Regions from separate parts of the Virgibacillus sediminis genome, predicted to be linked through region 3. Evidence: riboswitches for the same ligand, from Rfam matches in the RefSeq annotation. Region 3 holds a riboswitch; each other region holds the start of a gene.
The links. A riboswitch is a leader RNA that binds a small molecule or an ion and turns the genes downstream of it on or off. The one in region 3 is predicted to bind preQ1.

Region 1 (4,523 bases), on a different contig from region 3:
AAAACAGGCCTGACCGAACAATGCCGCTTGCTGATCTCCCGCAATTCCCGCGATAGGAACTTCGTGGCCGAAGAAATGGTAGCTGACCGTTCGGGCATACTCCTCTGATGAAGGACGAACCTCTGGCAGCATACACTTTGGAACATCCAGCATTTCCAGCAGTTCATCATCCCACATGAGATCATATATATTGAACAGCATGGTTCGGGAGGCATTGGAATAATCGGTCACATGGGCCTTCCCACCTGAAAGTTTATGCACGAGCCATGTATCAATGGTTCCAAACAGCAAATCGCCGTTTTCAGCTTTTTCCCGTGCATGATCTACATGGTCCAAAATCCACTTCACTTTCGTCCCGGAAAAATAAGGATCGATCAGCAGCCCAGTCTTTTCATGGATCATCTCTGTATACCCTTGCTCTTCCAATTGTTTACAAATGCCTGCCGTCTGTCTGGACTGCCAGACGATGGCCTTATGGATTGGCCTACCAGTGTTTTTATCCCACACCACTGTGGTTTCCCGCTGATTGGTAATACCTATACCAGCTACCTGTCCCGGATCTATTTCCGCTTTCCTCAGCGCATCGGCGATACAGGCTAACACAGATGTCCATATTTCATTGGCGTCGTGCTCGACCCATCCTGGACGAGGAAAGAACTGTTCAAATTCCTTCTGCCCTGTAGCCACTATTTTCCCCGCCTTATTGATGAGTATTGCTCGTGAACTGGTAGTCCCCTGATCAATCGAAAGCATATACTTCTCCCTCAAGCCAATTCCTCCTTAAATAGGTTGTCAGCAGCCGAACCTGATGTATTTACTACGATGATAGCAATTAAAGCGCTTTATTTCCATACATTCTCTACTTCTATACCATGCACAAAAGCTTATTAACTTCCATCTTCCCCAATTGGACTTTTCCCATAACAAAGATCCTTGTAACAGATTTTCGTTAAAAACAAAATAAAACGCCATCCCTTAAGAGGAATGGCGTACCGTAAGATCTTCCGGTTTTACTGTGTTCTGTTTCCTGGCTATATTTACCAGCAGATATACAATCGGTGTATCAATCAGTGCCACGATCAGTTTAAAAACATATTGCGTGGCAATCATGCCGAGGAGAACCCCTGTCGGAACAATGCCCCAGAAGGCAACCGTAATAAAAATAGTCGTGTCTACAAGTTGTGCGGCTGCAGTAGAGAGGTTATTCCGCAGCCATAATTTTTTCCCGCCATAACTCTCTTTCAGCCGATGAAATAGACTCACATCTAGATGCTGACTGGCAACATAGGACAACAAGCTGGCCGCCATCACTCGGAAACTCCCACCCAAAATCGTCTCAAATTCCGTCTGGAGACCGAAACTTGACGCGGCAGGAAGCTGGATGGCAATCAAAATGAACACCATTACCAGCACTTGGGTAAAGAATCCTGCTTGAACGGTTTTTCGTGCAGCATCCCTGCCATAGACCTCACCGATGACATCTGTAATCAAGAAGGTGATGACATAGACAATGACTGCAGCCGGCAGAATAAATTCCCCGACACTGAATAATTTGACACCTAAAATATTTGAGATAACTAAAAGTCCAACAAATAAAGCATTCAAATAGATAAACATAGAAAACCTCCTAAATCAACAGAGAGATTTCTGCCAACCCTCTATAAAGCCCTTAGCGGTTATCAACGGTTTCCGGATACATGTCATGGTTCATCATCCGATGTTCTGCCATTTTTTCATACTTCGTGCCCGGACGTCCGTAATTGCAATAAGGGTCGATGGAAATACCGCCACGCGGTGTGAATTTCCCCCATACCTCTATATATCGTGGGTCCATAAGTTCCACCAGATCATTCATAATGATATTCATACTGTCTTCATGGAAGCCTCCATGATTTCGAAAGCTGAAGAGATAGAGCTTTAATGCCTTGCTTTCAACCATTTTTACGTCAGGGATATAACTTATATAAACGGTCGCAAAATCCGGCTGATTGGTGATAGGACATAGGGTGGTGAATTCGGGGCAATTGAACTTCACAAAGTAATCGCGGTCCTGGTGATTATTTTCAAAGGTTTCCAACACCCCTGGATTATAGTCAAAATCGTAGCTGACCCCCTGGTTGCCCAGCAGTGTCAAATCGGATACATCCTGTTTTTTCATTACATTCCTCCTCTGTATCGATTGGATCAATTATCGGAAATCTGCTTGTGGTTTTTGTTGAAATAATAAAAAGCCATGTGTCCTAAGGCACATGGCTTCATAATTATGAATTAGTGCTTAGTTTTTTATAGAGGGTTGGACTAAGAACCTCTCACGTATTCAACGTTTCTATTATACACATTCCTGTTTTTCCTGTCATCCGCAATTTTTTATTTATAATATACATATTATTTTGTAATATTTTCATTCCTGGAATGAGTCACAATATGATATATTGGACCTATAGTTAATGTTCATTCAACCTTCTATACTTCCGTCAGCTCCGACCATACAGGCTGGCAGAAGTTCCCGAAAGGAGCAGAAATAATGAAGGATCGCCTCCATACCATACAAACATGTACAAAGGAGCACGGACCCGGCCTGCGTTATCTGTTGGTCATGCAAGGATGTCCCATGCGCTGTAGATCGTGTCATCAGCCAGACAGCCGGAGAATCAGCGAAGGCCGGGAGATAACCGTGGAAGAGATTGTCCAAGAAGTAACAACCTACCTCCCCTTCCTGCAGGCTTCAGGAGGTGGAATTACTGTCAGCGGAGGTGAAGCTCTTCTCCATACCAAATTCCTTAATAAATTGTTCAGCGAAATGAAAAAACTGGGGGTGCACACGGCAATTGATACGGCAGGGGGCTGCTATACGAAATCCGACTTTTTCATGAAGCAGCTGGACCAGCTGCTATCCAATACCGACTTGGTTCTATTGAATCTGAAGCAGATTGATCCGGATAAACATAGAGCACACACGGGAATCACGAACAGCCATATTCTGGAGTTCGCCCGCCATTTATCTGATAGAAATGTGCCGGTATGGATTCGTCATGAACTGATCGAAGGTGTCAGTGACCACGATGAAGACCTCATACTTCTCTCCGATTTCATCCATACATTGAAAAACGTAGAAAAGGTGGAGGTGCTTCCCTACCTGAACGGAGACAAACCAGGTTATCAGTTAGAAGGTATGAAAACACCTACAGCCGCACGCCTCAGCAATGCAGAGCAGATACTGAACCATCAAATCATTTAAAAGGTACGAGGGGCAGAGATGCTCCGGTTGGCTACGTATAGATTCTACTCAGTGAACACCTAAAAAGGGGTTGTGACATATCAAAACGTTTAACTCTATAGGCGAACAATAATCTGAAATAGCGGAGGAAATACACGTAGACTCCTGCGGGAGGAAAGGCATAGGTGAGATCCCACAGTGCGTCAGCACGAGGAGGCCCACCAGCCGCCCGCTGAAAGCGAAGTGTATTTTCCGAAGCGGTTTATATCCACTAATCAAATTTTCTAGTTCGTTCGGATTTATCATTGAATAAAACACTTTTGTCCCAATCTTACTCTTATTTTGCAAGTGTCATGGTCCACTCATGAACCTCACATTCCCTGGCACCACTTGTTACATATGGATCTTGTTTCGCCAGCTCTTCCGCCTCTGCAAAATCAGCTGCCTGATAAATAACCAGTCCGCCGGTTCCATCAGTAAAGCGGCCTTTCGCGAAGATTTTGCCCTCTTCCTCTTTCTCTTCTAGATACGCAAGATGCGCCGCTCGCAGCTCTTTACTCTTCCCTTCATCTTTCATTGGCAGAAATACTGCAAAATACTTCATGATCCAACTTCCCCCTTCATCAATTTATCCCTGGAACAATAGATAGGACACAATAAAATAACCGATGACTGTAATAATTGACGGGATGCTGTACGTCCACAATGATGCAGAACGTTTTCGCAGCAAGGCCCAAATCAGCACTGCAGAGAGCACGCTGATGGCAATCCCGGTATATAGATTGGAATAAGAAACATCAGCCATGATAGAGCCGCCTTGGTATACTGCATCCGATATTGCAAGGATGATCATATTGAACATATTACTTCCGAGGATGGAGCCGACAGCAAGGTTCATGTTCTTCAATCTCAACGCTGCATAGACAGAAACCGCTTCTGGCAGGGATGTCGTTGCGGCGATAAGGAAACTTCCAACAAAGCTCGATCCCATGCCGGTGATTACCGCTATCTGATCGCCGGTGATGGATAATACCGAACCAGCCAGCAGGATTGCTACGGCAGCGATAATGAACCCTATCACCGCTTTTTTGACTGAAATGTCCTTTGGAGGTTCTTCTCTGCCGGCCTCCGGGCTGTCGCCCATCAATGCCTCCGTCGGTTCCGGAGCGGAAGGCATACGACTGATGACAACCATACCGATCACGTATACAAGCAGTACCAACAGTGCATCCACACCAATTCCTAAAATCGTATAGTCAATCCGCAGGAAGAGAGCCAATGTCACCATCAGCATTAGGAACAAACC
Region 2 (4,523 bases), on a different contig from region 3:
CCCATCTATAAAGGGGAGTACAAAGGGGCATATCAATTTAAGGCTAAAAATATGTGGCTTGCCGATAAAAGTGATGCCTGTTTACTATTAATGGATGAAGAGTTCCCGGGAAGCACCCGTTTTTTCCATGCGGCAGCAAAGGAGAAGGAGAACTATCCCATTTACACCATCACTCCGGCTGACCTCGATGACATTGTGGAAGAAATGCGGATGTCCGACCCGGATTATTGGGGGTAGCCTGACTCCTTCCTGGTAGGATAGAGCCCTGGTCGGAAACGGGGAATATGCACGGGGCAGCAAGTGATAAAATAGGCTATGGAAAATAATCCGCTCGATACAGGCATATACATATATAAATATTTCAATGGAAAGGCGGAATGGTCTTGAATTACTATCCTGTGCAGTACAGGCAGCCGGCCGGTCTGAGGCGGATCATTACGGTTGTCGGAAAAGGAAGTGTATCGGCATCCCCAGATGCAGCCAGGATCCAGCTGGGGGTTGTAACGGAAGATGAGTTGCTTGCCCAGGCCCAGCAAGAGAACAGTTCGCGGATGAACCAGGTTATTGGAACACTGAGGAATCAAGGAGTGGCTGCTGAAAATATCCGGACGACTGCCTACCGGATTGAACCAAGATATGATTATGTGGACGGGTCACAGGTGTTCAGGGGATATGAGGTCTACCATGAAATTACCGTGACAGTAACAGATATCGGACAGGCGGGTGCGCTGATCGATGCAGCGGTCCAGAGCGGTGCCAATCGTGTGGTCGGAATTCGGTTGATCCTCCGCGACCAGGAGGCAGTATACCAGCAGGCACTCCAATCGGCCTTGAGCAATGCGGTATCCAAGGCGGTTGCTCTGGCGGGGACCATGCAGGTCTCCATCGATACGACACCTATCAACATTACCGAGCAGTCCGTCCAAGCTGTCCAGCCCTATGCGGCATTCACACTGGCTGAGGAGGCTGCGGTGACACCGATTGAGCCTGGACAGCTCACCATTACAGCAGAAATCGAGGCGGAATTCGCCTATTGATCAAAGCAGCGGACATTCCGCTGCTTTTTTTAAAAGGATGAATGGGAGCATCAGGGGAATATAAATGTTATAATAATTTAAAATATTTCCATCAATGGCAAAGAGGGGGATGACATGGATTTTGAAATCCGGCGGGCGAGGAAAAAGGATATCAAACATGTACAGCAGGTGGCTGTGAAGAGTTGGAAAGAGACCTATAGAGGAATCATTCCGCCAGAGATCCAGGAGAAATTTCTGCAGAATGCCTATAGTGACAGGTCCATGAAAAAGCGTCTGAAACATACACATATCTTTGTCGCTGAAGCGGGTGACCGGATTGTCGGCTTTGCGAACTTTTCCCAGGTGAAGGAGAATGGAAAGGTGGAACTGGGAGCCATCTATCTCTATCCGGATTATCAAGGAAATGGAATCGGCACTGCTCTGCTGTATGAAGGAGTAGATCATCTCGGAGGCGTGGAGGAGGTCCACTTGAATGTGGAGAAGCAGAATGAAATCGGCAAGAGATTTTATCATGCCAAGGGGTTTGAGGCGGTTTCGGAATTCAAGGATAATTTTGACGGGCACACCCTGAATACCATTCAAATGGTCTTGAAAATCAAGGATGCGGCAGGCACGGCGTAGGTCTTTGGGAAAGATAAACTGCGGTTGCGGAGGAGGAGCAGCATGTGCTATGAGGGAAGGATTTCTGCATGGTCAGGAACTTTGCTAGTAATTGCAGGGATGATTTCCATCAATTTATCGATCTATGCATTACTAGCCTTTATCCCGGTATACTTAGTTTGTTGCAGCCTGAAATGGCAGATCCGGATGGAGGATGAAGCATTTCATGTACGGGTATTGTTGTTCGGCCAAAGAGTCTACCGGAAAATATACCGTCCGGATGAAGTCGTGGCAGTGAAATTCCTGCGCATCGGCTGGGCGAAGAAGGCAGCCAGGATCAAGTTGAAGCAGGGGCTGCCGATCAGGATAGAGAACTTCCGGCCGTCCGGCATATTCCGGGAGTTGGCCGATTATGCTGCCCGCCATGGAATTGCCGTGCATAAGACCAGGGACTACAGCGTGCTGGAGAGAATGGACCGTACACGGAAGCGAACCGGGACAGCAGATGGGGGAACCAGCCCGGTGGATGGAAGGTAGTTTAAAAAACTTCTCCAAGAGGAAGGATATATATAACCTTTTGTATGGGAGGAGAAATCCATGGGGCGTTTGATTCGCAGATTGGTAAAATACGGACCGGTGATTTATCCGGTTGTACGTAAATTTTTAAATAAACGGAAACAGCGGAATATGACGAACAGCGGGCGATAGAATCCACTTCCGGGTGAAAAACCCGGGAGTTTTTTCATGGATGTGAAGGTTTATGCTAGTAGGATTAGCCATGTCCTCTGTCCATCCAAGGATAAAACTGTTACGGTAAACAGTCCGGTTGTGTTAGAATTAGTTGAAAACAGAAAAAGAAGTCTGCTTGATGCAGGAGAGGTTCGCAATTCCATCCCTCTATAAAAAACTAAGGAGACAAACAACACTGCCTTCTTTGTGTTGTTTTTTTAGTGGGAAAATGCTTGCTTCTCTTTCTATTGAACAAGAGGCTGTTTTGATGTGAAGTCTACTCCGAGGGTGACCTGATCAATAAAAACAGCCTGAAGAAAAGAGGAGGAAATGAACATGAATAATAAAAAGGCGATTGTTGTATTCAGCGGCGGGCAGGACAGTACGACCTGTCTGTTTTGGGCGCTTAAAAAATTCGATGAAGTGGAAGCAGTGACTTTTCAATATGGCCAACGGCATAGCGAAGAGCTGGATTGTGCAAGAGAAATCTGTCAGAAGCTCCAGGTGCCGCATCATGAATTGGATATGTCGTTATTGAACCAGCTGGCCCCGAATGCGTTGACACGCAAAGATATGGACATTACGGAGGGGGAAGACGGCCTTCCTTCCACCTTTGTGCCGGGAAGGAATCTGCTGTTTCTTTCCTTCGCAGGTGTGCTGGCAAAACAGGTGAATGCTGCCCATTTGATTACCGGAGTATGTGAGACCGACTTCAGCGGCTACCCGGACTGCCGGGATGTTTTCGTGAAATCGCTGAATGTGACGCTCAACCTTTCAATGAATGAGGACTTTGTGATCCATACACCGCTAATGTGGCTCGATAAAGCCGGAGTATGGGAACTGAGCGACCAATTGGATGCTTTCGAGTTTGTAAAAGAGCATACGTTGACGTGCTATAACGGTGTGAAAGGAAGCGGCTGCGGCGAATGCCCTGCCTGCAAGCTGCGCCAAAGAGGGCTGGAGCAGTATGAAGCACAGAAGGCCGGGGTGCATACAGAATGATGCAGCAAATATACCCGCCGGCAGTCCATGGCTATTCGTTTGAAATCAATAAAGACTTCCATTTCGCTGCCGCCCACTATGTACCGCATGAAGATGCGGGGAAGTGCAGTGTGCAGCACGGCCATACGTACTTCACCAACATCACGGTGGCAGGAGATGAATTGGATCATACCGGCTTCCTGGTCAACTTCAAAAAGGTAAAAGATCTGATTCATAAACGCTTTGACCATACGACCTTGAATGAGGATGCATCTTTTTCAGATGAAGATGCAGAGTTCTTTCCGACCACAGAGGTAGTGGCACGGACCATCTGGGAAATCGTACAGGAATATCTGGATACCCTCCCGAATAAGCCTGCATGTGTCCAGGTTTACTTGCGGGAAACACCGACAAGCTATTGTATTTATAGGCCAAAGGAGGGGGATCGGATATGACGATACCTGTGATGGAAATATTCGGGCCGACTATTCAGGGGGAAGGAATGGTGATTGGCAGGAAGACCATGTTTGTACGGACGGCAGGCTGTGACTATTCCTGTTCCTGGTGTGACTCCAAATTCACATGGGATGGCTCGGAGAAGGACGCCATCAGGAAAATGGAACCGGCGGAGATTGTGGATGCCTTGAAGCAGGAGGGCGGCGAACATTTCGGCCATGTCACCATTTCCGGAGGGAATCCTGCACTGCTGGCAAGGCTGGATGGGCTGATCGATCTGCTGCATGCGGACGGAATCAAGGTGGCACTGGAAACACAGGGAAGCAGATGGCAGGAGTGGTTTACGAAAATTGATGATCTGACGCTGTCACCGAAGCCGCCGAGCTCCGGCATGAAAACAAACTTTTCCGTGCTCGACTTCATTATCGAATCACTGCAGCTTAAGCAGGAAGGCAGCTTCAGCCTAAAGGTGGTCATTTTTGACGAGGACGATCTGGTTTATGCGCAGGAGATCCATCAACGCTATCCGCAAGTGGAACTGTTTCTCCAGGTTGGCAATGATGATTTGGAAACCACCGATGAGAAAGAGTTTCTGCCATATTCATTGCGCCGGTATGAACAGCTGATTGACCGGGTCATGGAGAATGACATTCTGAAAGATGTAAGGGTGCTTCCGCAGCTGCATACGTATCTGTGGGGGAATAAGCGCGGCGTTTAGAG
Region 3 (4,523 bases):
AGGAATAGAAAACGGACAGTAAGTCTGCTGCCGTTTAAAGTACAAAGTTTTCAAAGAGAGGAGCAATTCAGATGAAACATATTTTCCAACAAGGAAGCAATCCCGATAAACCTACCTTGCTCTTGTTACACGGAACAGGCGGCACGGAAGAGGACTTGCTTCCTCTTGCCAAAGAGGTGGACCCCGAAGCAAATGTATTGAGTGTTCGGGGAAATGTATTAGAAAATGGCATGCCGCGTTTTTTCAAACGTCTTGCCGAAGGTGTATTCGATGAAGAAGACTTAATCTTTCGTACAAAGGAACTGAATGATTTTCTGAACGATGCAGCTAAAAAGTATAATTTCTCGAGAGATAATATTACTGCTGTCGGGTACTCGAACGGGGCAAATATAGCAGCAAGCCTGTTGTTCCATTACCAAGACAGCCTTGCCGCGGCCATCCTGCATCATCCCATAGTGCCGCGCAGGGGAATCAATCTTCCGGACTTATCCGGAAAACAGGTATTCATCGCTGCCGGAATCAACGATCCCATCTGTCCTTCAGAGGAATCCGAAGACCTGCAATCCCTCCTTGGAAATGCAGGGGCTTCCGTTGAACTGCATTGGGAGAACAGAGGTCATCAGTTGACTATGGCAGAAGTGCAAGCAGCAAAAAAATGGTATCAAACCATCTAAAAAAACCGTTCTGCCATACAGCTTGGCAGAACGGTTTTTTCAAATTATGAACAGGTCATCCAGGGAGCACCAGCTATTTTGTATGTTCCACTATGAGATGGATCTTATTGCCCGACGGGTCTTCTACTCTATAAGCATCCCCTGCTTTTTCTACGTTAAATTCTGCCTGCTCGAGACGGTCAACAGCTTCCTGCCTTGCTTTTCCATCAGGGAAAACGAGGGAGTACCAGCGAAGCCCAGCACTATTTGTAGAGGGCTTCCCAGCCCCTTCCCCATTCCAGATATTCAGGCCGATATGATGATGGTATCCGGCGGTGGATATAAACAATGCACCTGGATAGGTCGTCACTATATCAAACCCAAGACCATGCTTATAAAATACTTCTGCATCTGTCAAATTTGCTACATGCAAATGAATATGCCCCATGACAGTCTTCTGGGGCAGTCCATGCCATTCCCGATCGCTTTCAGCAACCAGACTATCTCCATTGAGAGGTTCCGTAACCATCTTAACTTTACCGCCACTCCATTCCCATTCGCCGGAAGGACGGTCCCGATAGACTTCAATGCCATTTCCATCAGGATCGTTAAAATAGAGAGCTTCACTTACATGATGGTCAGAGGCGCCTAATTGCAGCGTCTGCCCTGACTTAATAAGATGGGTCAAGAAGCTGGAGAGGTCAGACCGGGATGGAAGTAAAATAGCAAAGTGGAACAACCCGGTTTTCCGCTCTTCTTTCGGCAGGGCGCCTTCAGGCTCGACAATGGTTAACAGCGGCCGGCTGCCATCAGCTGTCAGCGAGACAGTATTCCCCGACTTTTCCAACACGTTGAATCCAACCACTTCCTGATAGAAAGCAAGGGATCTATCCAGATCGGTAACATTAATGTTCACTTGCCCGACATGGGTTGCCGGACTTCTAAAAAATTTCTCCTCCATGTATAAAACGTCCTTTACATTATATTGATTACCTAATTTAACTAAGTTACTATATGTAACTATTGTAGGGTCTCCACTAAGTTTTGTCAAATTGTTCCGCTGTCTGTTACAGGTATCCTTCCCAATGCCGCTTGTTTATATTATACTTGTTAGGTTCAGACCGTGGTTCGGGAACCTCCCACGATAAAAAACTAAGGAGAGAAGAAATATGAAATCTAACACAATCGTCGTAAACGCTTTGCTTGCGGCATTATATATCACTGTATCGATGGTGATACAGCCCTTTGGCTTTACCAACGTACAATTCAGGATCCCCGAAATGTTCAACCACCTTGTTGTCTTTAACAAGAAGTACTTTTTCGGTATTGTTCTCGGTGTCTTTCTAAGCAACCTCTTCTTTTCCCCGCTGGGAATCTATGACCTAGTGTTTGGTGTTGCTCATTCCGCCATATCACTTGGCATCATCATATTCCTCGCAAAGTATATAAAAAACATTTGGGTGTTGTTGGTTCTTAATACACTTATTTTTACATTCAACATGTTTATTATTGCCTTTGAGTTGAACCTGGCATTGGGGCTGCCTTTCCTATTCACTTGGCTGACAACTGCCGCAGGAGAATTTGTGGTCTTAGCAGTCGGTATTCCGGTTATGTATGCACTCAACCAGCGCCTCCACTTTCATAAGTTATTATAAAAACAGCAGCCTTTCCTGTATCAGCAGACGAAAGGCTGCTGTTTTCCTTTCTGTTTACATATTCATCAATATAGGGAAAAATACAAAGTAGGCATCAAATCGAAAGGATGAGATGAAATGATAGTAAGGGAACATGATAGCGAATTTGTCTTAGTCGAGCAGCACCACCATGCCGAACTTTCCGGAGAAATCATGGAAAAATGGAAAGGGTTCCGTGGGAAAGAATGGAAGGAATCAGTACTCTATGCCATCCAGCAGCATGATTTAGGGTGGAAGGAATTTGATAAACAGCCTTTCTGGAATGATGCAAAACATGAACCTTTTACATTTACTGACTTCCCCATCCATCCGAAAATTGTCCTATATACCCTCGGGATTGATGAAGTGGAAAAAAGAGATCCTTATGCTGCGCTTCTCTGCAGTGAACATTATAAGCGGTTTCTTGCTGCTGAATCCGGCAAGGAAGCAGAACGGTTCGTACAACAGGAAGAGGCAAGACAACAGCGGATCATCGAGAGCCTCTCCAATTACAACAAACGTTTGTTTAAATTTCATTATGGGCTGGTCCAGCTTGGTGATAACTTTTCCCTGTATGTCTGCATTAACGACCCGGGGGTTAAAAAGCAAGATGAACACCCATTCTTCAAGCAAGGCATTCCTCTTCCTTTTAAACTGGAGGGATTCTCCAAAGATGTGATAGACATAAAATGGCTGGACCAACAAACAGTCGCCATTGAAAACTTCCCATTCGAGGAGCCACTCGAAGTTACAGTTGAACAAAAGAGGGTTCAAAAGAAGGATATCCAAGATAAGGGTCTAATTGCGTGTTATGAGGAAGCGGAAACAGAAAAGGTCCATGTCCGGCTTGTCCCTGCAGAATAATGGCCATGGTTGCCGGCGCCTTTATCACAAGCGCCGGCCAGCCTACAAACCTTCTTTCTTCCCTCTGATCCCTAGTCATAAAGGACAATTCTTCTCCCTATAAAAAGTCTCTCCCTTTCCCGGAAGAATTAGATTAATAAACCTCCATAAAGGTCATTATATGAATAGCGCCTCTTAGATGGGGTGGTGGCGTCCTATGGCATCCTTGTGCCAAAATACTTATGGAAAGAGGAGATACTGCATGGCTGAAGACAAATCCAATGGCAAGCCCACCAATTATGAAAATGATGATACCCTGACCAACAGGCAGGGCCATCCAGTCACCAACAACCAAAGCATACGCACAGTGGGAAATCGTGGTCCAAGTACATTAGAGAACTATGATTTCATTGAAAAAATCAGTCATTTTGACAGGGAAAGGGTTCCTGAGCGGGTGGTCCATGCACGTGGGGCCGGCGCCCATGGCTACTTTGAGGCTTATGGAACTGCAGGAGAAGAGCCCGTTTCCAAATACACAAGGGCTAAGCTCTTTCAAGAAAAAGGAAAGCGTACACCAGTATTTGTCCGCTTTTCCTCGGTAATACACGGCGGGCATTCCCCCGAGACATTAAGAGATCCTCGTGGTTTTGCGGTTAAATTCTATACAGAAGATGGAAACTGGGACTTGGTTGGTAATAACCTGAAAATTTTCTTCATCCGTGATGCGATGAAATTCCCTGACATGATTCATGCCTTTAAGCCGGACCCGAAAACCAATATCCAGGACAGCCAACGGTTCTTCGACTTTTGTGCGAGCTCCCCGGAAACCTTCCATATGGTTACATTCGTCTACTCGCCTTGGGGAATTCCTGCAAATTACCGCCAAATGCAAGGCTCCGGTGTCAATACGTATAAATGGGTGAACAGCGAAGGGAAGGCTGTACTGGTAAAATACCACTGGGAGCCGAAACAGGGCATTAAAAACCTTACACAGAAAGAAGCAGAGGAAATACAGGCCAATAACTTCAATCATGCAACAGAGGACCTCTATGAGGCTATTGAGCAAGGGAACTACCCGGAATGGGAGCTTTATGTTCAGGTAATGAGCGATGATGAACACCCGGAATTAGATTTTGATCCGCTTGATGATACAAAATTGTGGCCGGAAGATCAGTTCCCGTGGCTGCCTGTAGGAAAAATGGTATTGAACAAGAATCCGGAGGACTATTTTGCAGAAGTGGAACAATCCGCATTTGGGACTGGTGTGCTCGTTGATGGACTGGACTTCTCTGATGACAAAATGCTCCAAGGCCGGACATTCTCCTATTCAGATACGCAGCGCTACCGTGTAGGA

Region 1: linked by a shared signal. The riboswitch ahead of queF (preQ(1) synthase) and the one ahead of ACFODW_RS03655 (QueT transporter family protein) in region 3 are both predicted to bind preQ1.
Region 2: linked by a shared signal. The riboswitch ahead of queC (7-cyano-7-deazaguanine synthase QueC) and the one ahead of ACFODW_RS03655 (QueT transporter family protein) in region 3 are both predicted to bind preQ1.

The regions. Positions count from the first base shown of each region.
Region 1 is NZ_JBHRRZ010000003.1:234,454-238,976, forward strand. Features, by position in the region: gene glpK (glycerol kinase GlpK) at 1-753, opposite strand, end outside; gene ACFODW_RS03065 (queuosine precursor transporter) at 976-1,617, opposite strand; gene queF (preQ(1) synthase) at 1,670-2,158, opposite strand; PreQ1 riboswitch class I at 2,270-2,315, opposite strand; gene pflA (pyruvate formate-lyase-activating protein) at 2,525-3,238, shown strand; gene ACFODW_RS03080 (YciI family protein) at 3,555-3,821, opposite strand; gene ACFODW_RS03085 (sodium:calcium antiporter) at 3,846-4,523, opposite strand, start outside.
Region 2 is NZ_JBHRRZ010000002.1:24,008-28,530, forward strand. Features, by position in the region: gene ACFODW_RS01115 (SLOG family protein) at 1-237, shown strand, start outside; gene ACFODW_RS01120 (SIMPL domain-containing protein) at 384-1,037, shown strand; gene ACFODW_RS01125 (GNAT family N-acetyltransferase) at 1,152-1,658, shown strand; gene ACFODW_RS01130 (hypothetical protein) at 1,701-2,174, shown strand; PreQ1 riboswitch class I at 2,508-2,554, shown strand; gene queC (7-cyano-7-deazaguanine synthase QueC) at 2,703-3,368, shown strand; gene ACFODW_RS01140 (6-pyruvoyl trahydropterin synthase family protein) at 3,365-3,802, shown strand; gene queE (7-carboxy-7-deazaguanine synthase QueE) at 3,799-4,521, shown strand.
Region 3 is NZ_JBHRRZ010000006.1:47,885-52,407, reverse strand. Features, by position in the region: gene ACFODW_RS03670 (MarR family winged helix-turn-helix transcriptional regulator) at 1-22, shown strand, start outside; gene ACFODW_RS03665 (alpha/beta hydrolase) at 72-674, shown strand; gene ACFODW_RS03660 (VOC family protein) at 748-1,614, opposite strand; PreQ1 riboswitch class I at 1,771-1,815, shown strand; gene ACFODW_RS03655 (QueT transporter family protein) at 1,823-2,308, shown strand; gene ACFODW_RS03650 (DUF3891 family protein) at 2,426-3,190, shown strand; gene ACFODW_RS03645 (catalase) at 3,432-4,523, shown strand, end outside.